Regions from separate parts of the Cupriavidus phytorum genome, predicted to be linked through region 2. Evidence: predicted binding sites of a transcription regulator. Region 2 holds the regulator's gene; each other region holds the start of a gene.
What was found. Region 2 encodes sigma-54, which starts transcription at its own class of promoters, with help from an activator protein. Its sites were predicted from a motif close to TGGCANGNAANCTGCTTT; they were not measured.
Positions count from the first base shown of each region.

Region 1: C7416_RS04370 (GTP cyclohydrolase II) is a predicted target of sigma-54. The motif match lies at 3,156-3,173, and genes of this name have one in related genera.
Region 3: C7416_RS18875 (isopenicillin N synthase family dioxygenase) is a predicted target of sigma-54. The motif match lies at 3,089-3,106, and genes of this name have one in related genera.

Region 1 is NZ_QKZN01000001.1:1,013,169-1,018,160, reverse strand. It holds gene upp (uracil phosphoribosyltransferase) at 1-498, opposite strand, end outside; gene C7416_RS04375 (URC4/urg3 family protein) at 571-1,863, opposite strand; gene C7416_RS04370 (GTP cyclohydrolase II) at 1,860-3,098, opposite strand; gene C7416_RS04365 (acyltransferase family protein) at 3,364-4,488, opposite strand; gene C7416_RS04360 (MFS transporter) at 4,787-4,992, opposite strand, start outside.
Region 2 is NZ_QKZN01000003.1:52,475-57,466, reverse strand. It holds gene lptA (lipopolysaccharide transport periplasmic protein LptA) at 114-758, shown strand; gene lptB (LPS export ABC transporter ATP-binding protein) at 767-1,567, shown strand; gene C7416_RS08645 (RNA polymerase factor sigma-54) at 1,691-3,169, shown strand; gene hpf (ribosome hibernation-promoting factor, HPF/YfiA family) at 3,218-3,568, shown strand; gene C7416_RS08635 (PTS sugar transporter subunit IIA) at 3,919-4,374, shown strand; gene hprK (HPr(Ser) kinase/phosphatase) at 4,457-4,992, shown strand, end outside.
Region 3 is NZ_QKZN01000007.1:144,999-149,990, reverse strand. It holds gene C7416_RS18890 (M20/M25/M40 family metallo-hydrolase) at 1-920, shown strand, start outside; gene C7416_RS18885 (hypothetical protein) at 1,046-1,309, shown strand; gene C7416_RS18880 (phospholipase D family protein) at 1,322-2,899, opposite strand; gene C7416_RS18875 (isopenicillin N synthase family dioxygenase) at 3,322-4,320, shown strand; gene C7416_RS18870 (superoxide dismutase family protein) at 4,383-4,955, opposite strand.

The DNA of each region.
Region 1 (4,992 bases), on a different contig from region 2:
CAGCGCCGCGATGGCCGAATTGCCGGTGGCCAGCATCGGGTCGACCACGATCACCATGCGCTCCTGGATGTCCTCGGGCATCTTGAAGTAATACTCGATCGGCTCCAGCGTCTCGGGGTCGCGGTACAGGCCGATATGGCCGACGCGCGCCGCCGGCAGCAGGTCGAGCATGCCGTCGATAAAGCCGTTGCCCGCGCGCAGGATCGATACCAGGCACAGCTTCTTGCCGGACAGCACGCGCGACTGCGTGGCCGCGATCGGCGTGCGGATGGCGATGGTTTCCATCGCCAGGTCGCGCGTGGCCTCGTACGTCAGCAGCTGGCTAATCTCGCGCACCAGGCGGCGAAAGTTGTCGGTGGTGGTCTCCTCGCTGCGCACCAGCGTGACCTTGTGCTGCACCAGCGGATGGTCGACCACCATCACGCCGGACAGGCTGGCAGGGTCGGCGGGGTCCGGCGCGCGCGCCTCGACTGCGGGAACAGCGGTCATGTCGTTCATGGTGACGCTCCTGAAGCCACGTTGCACAAGCCTTCCCTGCTTGCAACGCCGCCCGCGGCGCGGGCGGCGCGTTCAGAACACCGTGCCGTCGCTGGTGATGGCAAACGGCGGCGCGCCGCCGGGCCGGCGCTTGGCGGCGATGCGCCGCCCCGCCGCCCAGGTGCCGCCTTCCAGCACGCGCGCCAGCGGGAACTGCGCCTCCTCCAGCCCCAGCGCCTGGCGCACGCAATCGGCCACCAGGTCCAGGCCGCTGACGGTCAGCGCGCGCCATTCGACGATGACGGGCTCATCGACCGCATGTGGTTCTGCGGAAAAGCCGGGATCGCGCGGCACCATCAGCTCGAAGTCATACAGCAGGCCACCGTTGCGGTACTCGGGCAGGCCGGTCAGCGCGTCGAGGCCGGTCACGGTCAGGCCAGCGTCCTCGAGCGGCTCCAGCAGCGAATAGGTCAGCCACTGGGTCAGCTTGTGGAACGGCACCAGCCCGCCCGGGGCCGCCGGATGGCGCCAGCAGTCGCCCAGCGACACGCCCTCGACCACGATGCGCCCCGGCCACACCGGCCCGAGGCCCACCAGCAAGGTGCGCAGCAGGAAGCCGGCATCGAGCTGGCCGCCGACGGCGTGCGCCTTCAGGTAGTCATAGAGATTGCCCAGCCGCGCCGGCCGGCCGAACAGCGCCGGGGTCGCGTCCATCACCTCGCCCAGCCGGCGCAGCAGCCCGGCGCGGCCTTCCAGCCCCACCAGCGGGTTGTGCTGCGCGACCTGGAAGGCATGGGCGATGCTGTCGGCATCGATGCGCTGCAGGCGCTCGGCATCGGCGCGCAGCGGGTCGCCCGGCGCCGCGGAGAAGCCGCCACGCGCGAACAGGTCGAAGCTGGCCGCGCCAAGGCCTTCCGAACGCGTCAGCACCAGATCGCTGGCCGGATCGCGGTAGCGCCACTCCGGCCCGGCGCCCGCATCCAGCAGCACGCTGGGGATCACCAGGTCGATGCCGATGCGGGCGCGCTCCTCGCGGTGTTCGGGCCCGCTCAGCGCGGCGCGCTCGCACAGCACCTGCCAGCGGTCCGTGCGCTGGTCGCCCGCGCCGCTTTCGAAATGGCGCCAGCGGCTGTGATAAGGGACCTGCAGGTCCGGATAGCGCTGCCGGATGGTGCTGGCGACGTAATCGGCTATCGCATGCACGCGGTCCGGGTGCCAGGTGAAGAGTTCGGACGCGCCGCTGGCCACGTGTTCGGTGACCGCCGCGCAATGGGTGCGCACCGCCTCGGCGCACAGCAGCGCCGCCGCGGGATGCCCTTCGGGCACCGGGCTCAGCCAGCCGTTGCCAGGGCGCTCGTTGGCACTGTCCTCGGGATACCTCGTCATTCGTTCAACCCCCTGCCCTTTGCCAGGGCCAGTTCGTTCGCATCCGGCGGCGTGTAGTGCGTGAAGTAGCCGGCGGCCACCTTGGCGTCGATCTCGACACGGGCGTCGGCGGGGATCAGCGCCTCGGGGATCGCCACCTGCTCGACCACCTCGATGCCCTGCGCCACCAGCGCGCCATGCTTCATGTTGCTCATCGACGCCCAGCGGTCGATGCGGCGGATGCCCAGCCAATGGAACACATCCGGCATCAGCTCCTGGAAACGCATGTCCTGCACGCCCGCCACGCATTCGGTACGGGCAAAATATGTCTCGGCGCGGTCGCCGCCAGCCTGGCGCTTGCGCGCGTTGTAGACCAGGAACTTGGTCACCTCGCCCAGCGCGCGGCCCTCCTTGCGGTTGTAGACCACCAGCCCGACACCGCCCTGCTGCGCCATCTCGATGCACACCTCGATGCCGTGTGCCAGGTACGGCCGGCAGGTACAGATGTCTGACCCGAACACATCCGATCCGTTGCATTCATCGTGCACGCGGCAGGCCACGCGGGTCTCGGGCTTGCCCAGCTGGCTGACATCGCCGAAGAAATACAGCGTCATGCCGCCGATCGGCGGCAAGAAAACCTTCAGGTCCGGCCGCGTCACCAGTTCCGGGAACATGCCGCCGGTCTGTTCGAACAGGCTGCGGCGCAGCACGCTTTCCTTGATGCCGAAGCGGGCCGCCATGCCGGGCAGGTACCACACCGGGTCGACCGCCGCCTTGGTCACGCGCACGTCGCCATTGGCATGCAACAGGTCGCCATCGGGCTTGAGCCGGCCCGCGGCGATGGCCGAAACCAGTTCCGGCATGTTGATGTGCGCGCGCGTCACCGCGATGGTCGGGCGGATATCGACGCCGGCGGCGATGCGGTCAGCAAAGACGGTGGAGACCAGGTGCCCCCACGGGTCGAGGGAGACGATCTTGTCCGGGTCGCCCCACTGCGGATGCGGGCCGATGGCCTCGGCGGGCGCGGTGTCGGTCAGGTCGGGACGGTGGTCGCGCTGCAGCGTGCCGGAGGCGACCGCCAGTGCACGGTAGATGGCGTAGGCGCCGGCGTGGGTGCCGATCACATTGCGCTGCGCAGGATTGCCCAGGCTGGCGATCACCGGTCCGCGCTCCGCCGCCGTGGCGGCGCCCCAGTGGATCGGCTCGGCCGGCTTGTCGCGGCGCGCGTGCGAAGTCAGGACGATATGGTCGGACATGACACCCTCGGTTCCCGATGGAATCCTGACCAATCGGTCAGGTTTACGATTCCATACTAGGCAACCTTTGTGCCATCGCCCAATGCCCGTTTACGCCAGTGTTGCGCCGGTGTGTGTGGCGCCCAACGCAAGTCCGCGGCAGTGCATGCACGCCCGGCGTGCCGACGGCACCACGCCGGCGGCTTGCATGCACCGTGCGGATGCCGCGCGCGTCCACGTCACGCAAGCGCGCTCCGCGTACGGTGCGCGGCGATGGTTGCAAGGGTTACATGGTCGGGCGGCTCGCCGAGCCGGGGCCCGAATCGCCTGCCGCGTCACCGCGGCCGCCCAGCAATGCCCGCAATGCCGCGAACGGCTGCGCACTTTCGACGAAGCGGTAGAACACGGCACCCGCCACATTGCTCAGGACCCACGCCGACGCCATGCCGAGCGCGTTCAGCACCGGCTGCCCGGGCGCGAGATGCGACATCAGCGCATTGACCACCAGGCACACCGGGAAATGAACCAGGAACACGGAATAGGAAATGCGCCCGAAGTAGCCCACCGCGCGCGCCCGCGGCCAGCGTTCCAGCCATTCGCCGCGCCGGGCCAGCGCCAGCAGCAGCGCGGTGGCCAGTGCCACGGCAATGCGCACCCGGAAGTCCAGCACCAGCGCGCCCAGCGCCGCCGCGCCGAGCAGCGCCAGCGGCAGCAGCGGACGGCCCGGGGCGGACGCCCAGTAGGCCAGCGTGCCCATGCCATAGGCACCGAAGAAGTACACCGCCCAGATATCCCATGCAGCATCGCGGTTGAACCAGAACAGCGACGCCACCGCCGCGAGCGCGACCAGGCCGATGCTGAGCGCCACGCCCACCGGCGCCCTGCCGCGCGACACCACCCGCGCGGCCCACAGCGTGCCCAGCAGCAGCGCGAACAACTGCAGGTCGATGGCCACGTACCAGGCCCCGGCCGACAACGCGTCGACGTCGACGATGTCATGGAGCAGCGTCAGGTGCGCGAGCAATTGCCCCAGCGTGGGAGACGCCGGGATCGAGTCATGCGTCATCCAGTGCCGCGCCAAGGCGGCGCCGGCAATGCTGAGCAGGATCGCCGCGGCAAACGGCACCACCAGTTTCTGGTAACGGCGCCACAGCAGCGACAGCGGGTGCTGGCGGATCTCCAGCCGCCCGTCGGGCGCCAGGCTGCGCGCCGCCAGGAAGCCGCTGATCACCAGGAACACCTGCACCGCGATGCGGGCGTAGTCATAGAGCCAGTCCACCAGCCCTGGCGCCAGTTGGTAGGCTGTATCGGACATCGGTCCATAGAAGGCGAGGTGGTGCAGGACGATCAGTTGCGAACTGACGGCTTTCAGGGCGTCGATGCACGGCAGGCGCGACGGGCGGGAGCTCATTGTTATAGGGATGAGGCAAAGGGCACGGAAGGCGCGATTCTACCCGTTGCACTACCAAGCAATGTGGCGCAATGCATACATTGTGCGGCTTGGTTACACAGTGGCCGTGCTTGTTGCCAGTTCGACAGCCGTCGTACCGGCGCATCGGCAGCTGGTGGGGATCATTGGCACAGCGCCATCAGCGCGATCCACGCCTGGGCATGGGCCGGATCGAGCCACCCCGCCAGCGCCACCGCGCACACGACGGCGCCACCGAGTACCGACAGCCACGCGGCGAGCGCGGTTGCGCCGGGCCGCCTCATGGCCGTGCCGGTGCCAGGCCGGTGCGGGCGATCTGGCGGTCGTCGATCGGCGAATGCAGCGCCGCGGCGACGATCCCCAGCGCCATGGCGCCGTACCAGACCGCGTCGTACGAGCGGGTCAGCTCGAACACCAGCCCGCCCAGCCACACCCCCAGGAACGAGCCGAGCTGATGGCCCAGGAACACGAAGCCGAACAGCGTGG
Region 2 (4,992 bases):
TCCGGCGCAGCCGCCCACGCGGTGCCGGCCGGCACCGCCCTGCAGCGCACGCGCCAAAGTCCGCGCAAACCGCACCACCACGCATCCAGACGCCCTCAAGCAACCCTGCCAACATGACCGCTTCCCTGACGACATCGTCCCGTCGACGCACCGCCCCGGCCCTGATCGCGCTGGCCCTGGCCTTCGGCCTGCTGGCACAGCCTGCCCTTGCCGAGCGCGCGGACCGCGACAAGCCGATGGTGCTCGAGGCGGACAACGCCAGCTATGACGACGTCAAGCAGATCTATACGCTGACCGGCAACGTGGTGCTGACCAAGGGCACCATGATCCTGAAGTCCGACGCCGCCGAGCTGCGCACCGACCCCGAGGGCTACCAGTTCGCCGTGGCGACGTCGAAGCCGGGCAAGCAGGCCTATATCCGCCAGAAGCGCGAAGGCGTCGACGAATACATCGACGGCTGGGGCGACCGCATCGAGTACGACGGCAAGCAGGAATTCTCCAAGCTGATCGGCAATGCCCGCATGGCGCGGCTGCAGGGCGCCAAGCTGCTCGACGAGATCCGCGGCGCGGTGCTGACCTATGACAGCCGCAAGGAACTCTATACCGCGGCGGGCGGCGGCAGCGGCGATGCCGCTGCGGCCAACCCGTCCGGCCGCGTGCGCGCGGTGCTGTCGCCGCGTCAGGACCAGAAGTCCGGCACCGCAGGCGGCTCGCCGCTGGACCTGAAGTCGGCGCCCGCGCCCGCCAACAAACCCTGACCGTACCCATGACCGATACCGCCACCATTGCCGACAAGCCTGTCGTCGAAGCCAACTCCGTCCTGCCCGGCGGCAGCACGCTGGTCGTGCGCCACCTGAAGAAGCGCTATGGCTCGCGCACGGTGGTCAAGGACGTCTCGCTCGACGTCAAGAGCGGCGAGGTGGTCGGGCTGCTCGGCCCCAACGGCGCGGGCAAGACCACGTCGTTCTACATGATCGTCGGCCTCGTGGCGCTGGACGAAGGCGACATCGTGCTCGACGGCGACCACATCAGCGGCCTGCCGATTCACGAGCGCGCGCGCATGGGGCTGTCGTACCTGCCGCAGGAAGCCTCGGTGTTCCGCAAGCTCAACGTCGAGGAGAACATCCGCGCGGTGCTCGAGCTGCAGATCGACAAGGGCAAGCCGCTGGCCAAGGCCGAGATCGAGCGCCGCCTGGACTCCCTGCTCGACGACCTGCAGATCGCGCACCTGCGCAACAACCCGGCGCTGTCGCTGTCCGGCGGCGAGCGCCGCCGCGTGGAAATCGCGCGCGCGCTGGCGTCGTCGCCGCGCTTCATCCTGCTCGACGAACCCTTCGCCGGCGTGGACCCGATCGCCGTGGGCGAGATCCAGCGCATCGTCAGCTTCCTGAAGGCGCGCAATATCGGCGTGCTGATCACCGACCACAACGTGCGCGAGACGCTCGGCATCTGCGACCACGCCTACATCATCAGCGAAGGCACGGTGCTGGCCGCGGGCCAGCCCGAAGACATCATCGCCAATGACGCCGTGCGGCGCGTCTACCTGGGCGAGAACTTCCGCATGTGACAAGACGGCTGCCCGGCGCGGGCAGCCATGGCCGCGCGGCGGGGAGAGCCAGCGGCGATCACGGCGCATAAGCGATAGCAATTTCCGTTCCAACATCGGAAAGATGCGCATAAAATAGGTCGCATGAAACCGTCGCTACAGCTCCGCCTCTCCCAGCACCTGGCACTGACCCCGCAGCTGCAGCAGTCGATCCGGCTGCTGCAGCTTTCCACGCTGGAACTGCAGCAGGAAGTCGAACAGGCGCTGACGGAAAACCCGCTGCTCGAGCGGGAGAACGACTGGATCGAAAGCCCGCTGCGCGTGGCCGCCGATGGCTCGGTCAACGTACAGAGCGCGCCCGCGCCCGCCCCCGCCGAGCCCCAGGGCAATGGCGACGCCCGCGCCGAAGGCGCCGCCGATGACAGCTACGGCGACAACAGTAGCGGCGACGACTACGGCAACAGCGACTGGAGCCTGGACGACTTCGCCCGCCGGCCGCAAGGCGACGAGGACGAAAAGACGCCGATGCAGCTGCGCGATGCCGAGCCCACGCTGCGCGAATACCTGATGGAGCAGCTGACGCCGCTGAAGATCTCGGCGCGCGACAAGGGGCTCGCCATCTTCCTGATCGAATCGCTCGACGACGATGGCTACCTGAGCGCCTCGCTCGAAGAGATTTGCGCGGAACTGCCCGAAGAACTCGAGTTCGACCCCGACGAAGTCCACGCCATCCTGACGCTGCTGCAGAGCTTCGACCCGGCCGGCGTGGGCGCGCGCAATGCCGCCGAATGCCTGGCGCTGCAATTGCGCCGCCTGACCCACCCGCAGCGCGAACTGGCGCTGACCATCGTCACCCATCACCTGGAACTGCTTGCGGTACGCGACTACACGCGACTGAAGAAGGCCCTGCAGGTCGATGAAGTCGCGCTGAAGGCCGCGCATGATCTGATCCGCTCGCTGGCGCCCTACCCGGGGCACGCGTACAGCCGCCCCGAAGCCGATTTCGTCGTGCCCGACGTGTTCGTGCGCAAGAGCGGCGGCGGTTGGATCGCACAGCTCAATCCGGATGTGATGCCGAGGCTGCGCATCAACGATATGTATGCGCAGATCCTGCGCGGCGCCAAAGGCGAGACCGGCACCGCGGGACTGCAGCAGAAGCTGCAAGAGGCACGCTGGCTGATCAAGAATATCCAGCAAAGGTTCGACACCATCCTGCGTGTCTCGCAGGCCATTGTCGAGCGTCAAAAGAACTTTTTCACCCACGGTGAAATCGCCATGCGCCCCTTGGTTTTGCGGGAGATTGCCGATACACTGGGTTTACACGAGTCAACCATCTCCCGGGTGACGACCAATAAATACATGGCCACGCCGATGGGTACTTTCGAACTGAAGTACTTCTTCGGCAGCCACGTGTCCACCGAAACCGGTGGCGCGGCTTCATCAACGGCCATCCGCGCCTTGATCAAGCAACTGATAGGAGCCGAAGACCCGAGGAATCCCCTTTCCGACAGTCGCATCGCCGAACTGCTGGGTGAGCAAGGCTTCGTTGTCGCACGCCGCACCGTTGCCAAATATCGCGAAGCCCTGAAGATCCCCGCAGTGAATCTCCGCAAGTCTTTGTAGCCGAGCCCACCGCCTGCCTGGTGAGGCTCTTTCAGAAGGAGAAGCGCTATGAACTTCAAGATCAGTGGACACCACCTGGACATCACGCCCCCTCTGCGTGAGTACGTGGAAACGAAGCTGGAGCGAATCGTCAGGCATTTCGATCAAGTCATTGGCGTTAGCGTGCTGCTCTCTGTCGACAATCACAAGGAAAAGGACCGGCGTCAGTACGCGGAAATCAATCTGCATCTAAAGGGCAAGGACATCTTTGTCGAGGCGCATCACGAAGACCTGTATGCGGCGATCGACGCACTCGTCGACAAGCTGGACCGTCAGGTGATTCGCTACAAGGATCGCGTGCAAGGCCACGACCGTGAAGCGGTCAAGTACCAGATGGCCGCAGCGCAAATGCAGCAATAAACCCGTGCCCGGCAGCTCCGCAGAGGGCTGCTGAACCAAGGATTCCACAGGCAAGCCGCGCCACGAAGCGCGGCTTTTTTGCGCCCTGGCACAGTGCCGGCTGTGGCAGCGGAGCAAACCTTGCCACGCATGGAAGCCGAAATGTTCGCAAGCGCAGCGTCAAGGTGTATGCTGCGCCATACAAAGAGAGAGAAATCGTGGCCGCGCCTGCACGCGCTGCACCGCACAATGCAAGGGTAGCCGCTGCTCTATAATGGGCCGGACGTCTTCCCCGCGCTGGCGGCGGTCAGGGAGGCAGCCGCTGCCCGGCGGAACGATCCGCCCGCTAACTGAAATCCTGCGCATCGCCCATGAATCGTTTGGCCAAATTGCTGCCACCCGGCAACATCACCCTCGACGTCAGCGTCACCAGCAAGAAACGTGTGTTCGAGCAGGCCGGGCTCCTCTTCGAGAACAACCATGGCGTGGCTCGCGCCATCGTCACCGACAACCTGTTCGCGCGCGAGTCGCTGGGCTCGACCGGACTGGGCGCCGGCGTGGCGATTCCGCATGGGCGCATCAAGGGCCTGAAGCAGCCCCTTGCCGCCTTCATGCGCCTGGCCGAGCCGATTCCGTTCGAATCGCCGGACGGCAAGCCGGTTTCGCTGCTGATCTTCCTGCTGGTGCCCGAACAGGCGACGCAGCAGCACCTGGAAATCCTGTCCGAGATCGCGCAACTGCTGTCGGATCGCGACATGCGCGAGGGCCTGGCGACCCTGCCCACGCCCGATGCCGTGCACGAACTGCTGATCGCATGGCATCCCTGATCCACTGACTCCCCCGCAGCGGGCCGGCACCAGACCGGGCAAGCGCCACGCGCTTCGAACACCGCCTTACCAGCCATACCGCATGGAACTCACCGGCGTCACCTCCCAGTCCATCTTCGACGACAACGCAGCCGACCTCAAACTCTCGTGGGTCGCTGGCCTGGAGGGCGCGGACCGCGCCTTTGACGTAGAATTTGCCCGCGAAGCGACCTCCGCCGCAGACCTGGTGGGCCACCTCAACCTGATCCACCCGAACCGGATCCAGGTCCTCGGCAAGCCCGAAATCACGTACTACCAGCGGCTCGACGACGAGACCCGCAAGCGCCAGATGGGCGAGCTGATCCTGCTGGAGCCGCCGTTCCTGGTGATCGCCGACGGCATGGAGCCGCCGCCGGACCTGGAACTGCGCTGCACGCGCTCGTCGACGCCGCTGTTCACCACGCCGGTGTCGTCGGCCGCGGTGATCGACCACCTGCGCCTGTACCTGTCGCGCATCTCGGCGCCGCGCGTGACCATGCACGGCGTGTTCCTCGACATCCTCGGCATGGGCGTGCTGATCATGGGCGAATCGGGCCTGGGCAAGAGCGAACTGGGCCTGGAACTGATCTCGCGCGGCCA
Region 3 (4,992 bases), on a different contig from region 2:
CCGTGTACCCCGACAACACGCTGGCCACGCAGCCGATCCGCGAGGAAGGCAACCGGCTCTATGGCCCCGGCATCGCCGACGACAAGGGCGGCATCGCCGTGATCCTGCATTCGCTCGAGATCCTGAAGCAGCAGGGCTGGCGCGATTACGCGCAGATCACGGTGCTGTTCAACCCGGACGAGGAGGTCGGTTCGGTCGGTTCGGCCGAAACCATTGCCACGCTGGCGGCGCAGCATGACGTGGTGCTGTCGTGCGAGCCCACCGCGGCCAAGGACGTGGTCAAGGCCGAGGCGCTGCTGCTGGGCGCTTCCGGCACCGCCACCGCCACCATGCAGGTCAAGGGCCGTGCCTCCCACGCCGGCGCCGCACCCGAGCGCGGCCGCAACGCGCTGCTGGAGCTGGCGCACCAGCTGCAGCAGACGCGTGACGCGGCCAGCCTGGTGCCGGGCTCGCAACTGAACTGGACCCAGGCCCAGGCCGGCACGGTGCGCAACCAGATCCCGGAAAGCGCCGTGGCCTACGGCGACGTGCGTACCACGGCCGCCGGTGCCGCCGAGAAGCTGAAGGTGGCGCTGCAGGACAAGGTCAAGACCAGCCAGCTGGTGCCGGACACGCACACCACGGTGACGATGGAAGAGGGCCGTCCGCCGTTCGTGGCCGATGCGCGCGGCCGCGCGCTCGCCAAGCGCGCGCAGGAAATCTACGCCGAACTGGATGGCCGCACGCTGGCGCTGGCCGAAGGCACCGGCGGCGCCACCGACGCCAGCTACGCCGCCCGCTCGGGCAAGCCCGCGGTGGTCGAGAGCTTCGGCCTCGCGGGCTTCGGCTACCACGCACGCGACGAGTACATCGAACTGGATTCGATCGTGCCGCGCCTGTACCTGATGACGCGGATCCTGCAGGATATCGGGCGCAACTGAGCCGCCGTAACCGAGCCCGCCCCCGGACTTTCCCCCATCCCGGCAAAGGCCAGCAGCAGGCCTGCTACAGTGTCATGGCCGCCATGCAGGCGGCCATGACAAAAGAGCTTCCGGGGAGACAGCAGATGAATCGCAAAGGCCTGGTCGACGCCGCCATGGCGCTGGAAGACCTGGCGGCCGGCAACACGCCCGCGCCAGCCCAGGTGGCGGCGGGGGCCGCCGCTCTGGAGAAGATCCACGCCGATTTCCCGGCCTGGCGCGACGTAGGCGACGCGTTGTTCGGACTGAAGGCGCTGGCCGGCGGCAGCGGCATGGGTCTTGACGCGAAGGGGCGCCAGCGCGCCGGCCGGCTGGCCGACGTGGTGCGCAGCCTGATCGACCAGATTTGAACGCCCGCGTTCCTACAGCATCGACTCGATCGGCAGGATCGACAGGAACCAGATGCCGAGACGGCGCCACCAGCTGGTGTTCGGCTCGGTATCGTGGCGGATCACTTCGTCGCCGCGCCGTTCCAGCCAGTAGAGCTGGCCGGTCTCGTCCAGCTTGACCTGGTAGGCCGCTTGTGGAACCACGCTGGCGAAGGAGGATTCGATCCGGCCCGCCAGCGCGGGGCTGTCGATGACAAAGCCGAGTTCGGTGTTGAGCATGGCCGAACGCGGATCGAAATTAAACGAGCCCACGAAGACCCGGGTGCCATCGACCGCGAAGGTCTTGGCGTGCAGGCTGGAACCCGAACTGCCGAAGGGGCCGGCGCGCTCCTCCTTCTTGCGCGGCGCGGCCGCGCGCCGCAGTTCGTACAGGTCCACGCCGGCCTCGAGCAGGGCCTTGCGCCGCTTGGCATAGCCGGAATGCACGGCGGCCACGTCGGTGGCCTCCAGGGCATTGGTCAGCACGCGTACCGTAACGCCGCGCCCGGCCATGTCGGTGAAAAAAGAGGTGCCGCCGGTCGAGGGCACGAAGTAGGGCGAGACCAGGTCGAGCTCGCGCTGCGGCTCGCCCAGGATTTCGCGCAGCTGGTGCGCTACCAGCGTGCTGCGCGAGGCTTCGCCCAGCGCCTTGGCGGGGTTGTCGCTGACCATGCGCGTGCTTGCCCACTGGAACTCCAGCGTACCGTCCAGCATGCGCTGCACGTCGGGCAGTTCGCGCACCGCGGCCAGGTAGGCCGCCGCGGCCGGGTTGCGCTCGACTTCGCGCGCGTGCCCGACCAGCGCCTGCAGCTGTTCCACGCTGACCGGCGGCAGCAGCCGGTCCACCGGGTAGGCCGAGGCGCTGGACCAGTAGCGGTCGAAATCCTGCGCCACGTCGCCGGCCGCGGGGCCGACGGCGATCACGTCGAGGTCGGCGAACAGCACGCCGTCGGTCGCGCCGAAGTATTCGTCGCCGACATTGCGCCCGCCGATGATGGTGGCGACGCCATCGGCGGTGAACGACTTGTTGTGCATGCGCCGGTTCAGGCGCCGGAAATCGGTCAGGAAATTGAGCGCCTTGGGGTGGCGGATCACGAACGGGTTGAAGATGCGCACTTCGACCTGCGGGTGCGCGTCCATTGCCGCCAGCAGTTCGTCCATGCCGGCAATGCCGTTGTCGTCGAGCAGCAGGCGCACGCGCACGCCGCGATCGGCGGCCTGATGCAGGGCCTCGAGCAGCAGCGTGCCGGTCAGGTCGTCGCGCCAGATGTAGTACTGCACGTCGAGCGTGCGCTGCGCGGTGCGGGCCAGATGCACCCGCGCGGCAAAGGCGGCGTAGGCGTTCGGCAACGGATGGATGCCGCTCAGCCCCGGGTGCCGCGCGACTTCGCCGGCCAGCGCCTGGCCCAGCGGCGTGGCCTGGGCTTCGGCCGGCGTCAGCGCAGAGGATTCGGTGCGGGGATTCAGCGGCGGCAGCGCGCAGCCGCCGAGCAGGGCGGCGCAGCACAGCATCAGCGAACTGGCGCGCAGGCGGCGGTGGGGGGCGAATGCGGCGTCGGTCGGCAATGGCATTGGGCGTCGGGACGGCCCCGTTGCGGGGCGCCGTGGTTGCGGCAATGGCGCCATGTTGCCATGCCGCGCCGCGGGCGTCGCGGTTCGGGCAGGCGCAAAGCGGCCGCGCCATGCACCAGGCTGGCCCTGGCGTGCGCCATGGCGAAGCACCGCAGGGCAAAAAGGCCGTCGCGTCGTGGGCTACAGCGCTGGCCCGGAACCTGCATAAGCGATGGCAAGAGTAGAAGCGTTCACCAGCCGCGTGCCAGATCGATGCGCACGCGGGCTGGCCGGGAATTGCTCTTGAAGTCCGTGCCCCGCGCCGTTGCGCAGGCTGGCACCGTCGACCTCAGGAGCGCGCGGTCCCGGCGCGCAATGTCGTTGGCGGCCAGGCCTGGGCCGGCGCGGGGCAAGTCCCTGACCCGCTTGCCACGAGGAATGCCATGACCCAGCCAGACCAGGCCTGCCCCCTGGACGAACTCCGCCGCGAAACGCGCATGGGCGCGTTCGGCTCCGAAACCCGCCGGCGCGAGATCCGCCGTATCGACCTGTCCGACTACGCGCGGCGCAAGCCGCAGATTGCCGACGCGCTGTGGCAGGCGTCGGTCGACGTCGGCTTCTTCCAGCTTGCCAACCACGGCATCGACCTTGCCGGCGTGCGCCATGCCTTTGCCATGACCGAGCGCTTCTTTGCGCTGCCCGATGAAGTGAAGGCGCAATACCCGCTGCAGAAGGCCAACAACGCAGGCTGGGAAAGCCGCGCGCAGGTCCGGCCTTCCACCGGCACGCCGGACCAGAAGGAGTCTTACCAGATCACGCGCCAGCACATGGATGGCCTGTGGCCGGGCGAGGACGAACTGGCAGGCTTCCGCGACACCATGCTTGCCTTCGAGGCGCAATGCTGGGAAGTCGGCATGAAGGTGCTGTCATGCTTTGCCGACAAGCTCGGCTTTGCCAGCGACTTTTTCACGCGGGCGCACGATCCGCGCGCGCCGGACTACCAGAGCACGCTGCGGCTGCTGCACTACTACGCGATCCCGCCCGAGCTGCGCAACGGGCTGGGGCTGTGGCGCGCCGGCGCGCATACGGATTTCGACTGCCTGACGCTGCTGTTCCAGCGCCCCGGCCAGGGCGGCCTGCAGGTGTGCCCGGGCAAGGAGATGGCGGCGCAGGCATGGACCCCGATCGAGCCGGACGAAACCGTCATCACTTGCAATATCGGCGACATGCTGATGCGCTGGAGCGATGACCGATTGCCGTCGAATTTCCATCGCGTCCGCAATCCCGCGCCGGGCGAATACATGGGGCCGCGCTACAGCATGGCGTTCTTCTGCCAGGCCAACCGCGGCGCGACCATCGCAGGGCCGGGCGGCAAGTACCCGCCGATCAGCGCAGGGGATTACCTGCGCCAGCGGGTCAATGCGAACTTCAAGGGGTATTGAGAGGGGCGCGGCAGCGCGGCGAGCCGGACCTGCGTGGTCCAGGCCCGCCGCCCGCGCTGCGCTCAGGACGCCGCCACCACGCCGCAGGCAATGCGGCCGCCGGCATTGCCGGTGGGCTGCGTCTTGTAGTCGTCCGGATCCTTGTGCACCACCACCGCGCGGCCGATCACGCTGTTGGCGCCGGTGCCCACCGACAGCGACGGCAGCAGCATGCTGACGCGCACGTTGCCACTGGCGTCAGCGGTGACGTTGTTCATGTCGCCGGCATGGTGGTCCGGCATGGTCATCTGCCCGTGGGGCTTGCCGGTCGGGTTGAAATGCCCGCCCGCGCTCATCGCGTCAGGCGCGGAGCAGTCGCCCTTCTCGTGGACGTGGAAGCCATGGACCGAATTGGGCGGCAGGCCGGTAATCGAGGCGGTCATCATCACGCCGCCGGGCTGCTGCTGGAAGGTGACGGTGCCCGCGGTGTTGGAGCCGCTCTTGGGCTGCAGCGTGGCCGACGCGCGCGCGCCGCTGGTGGCGCCGGTGGCGGACGGCTGGGCCGCGGACGACGAAGACATGCCGGAGCCGGCGCAGCCGGCCAGTGCCAGGGTTGCGGCGATGCACGCCGCCAGGGGGAGAAGCACTTGTTTCATCGGAATCCTCTTCTTGTCGTGATTTCGGAAGAAACAG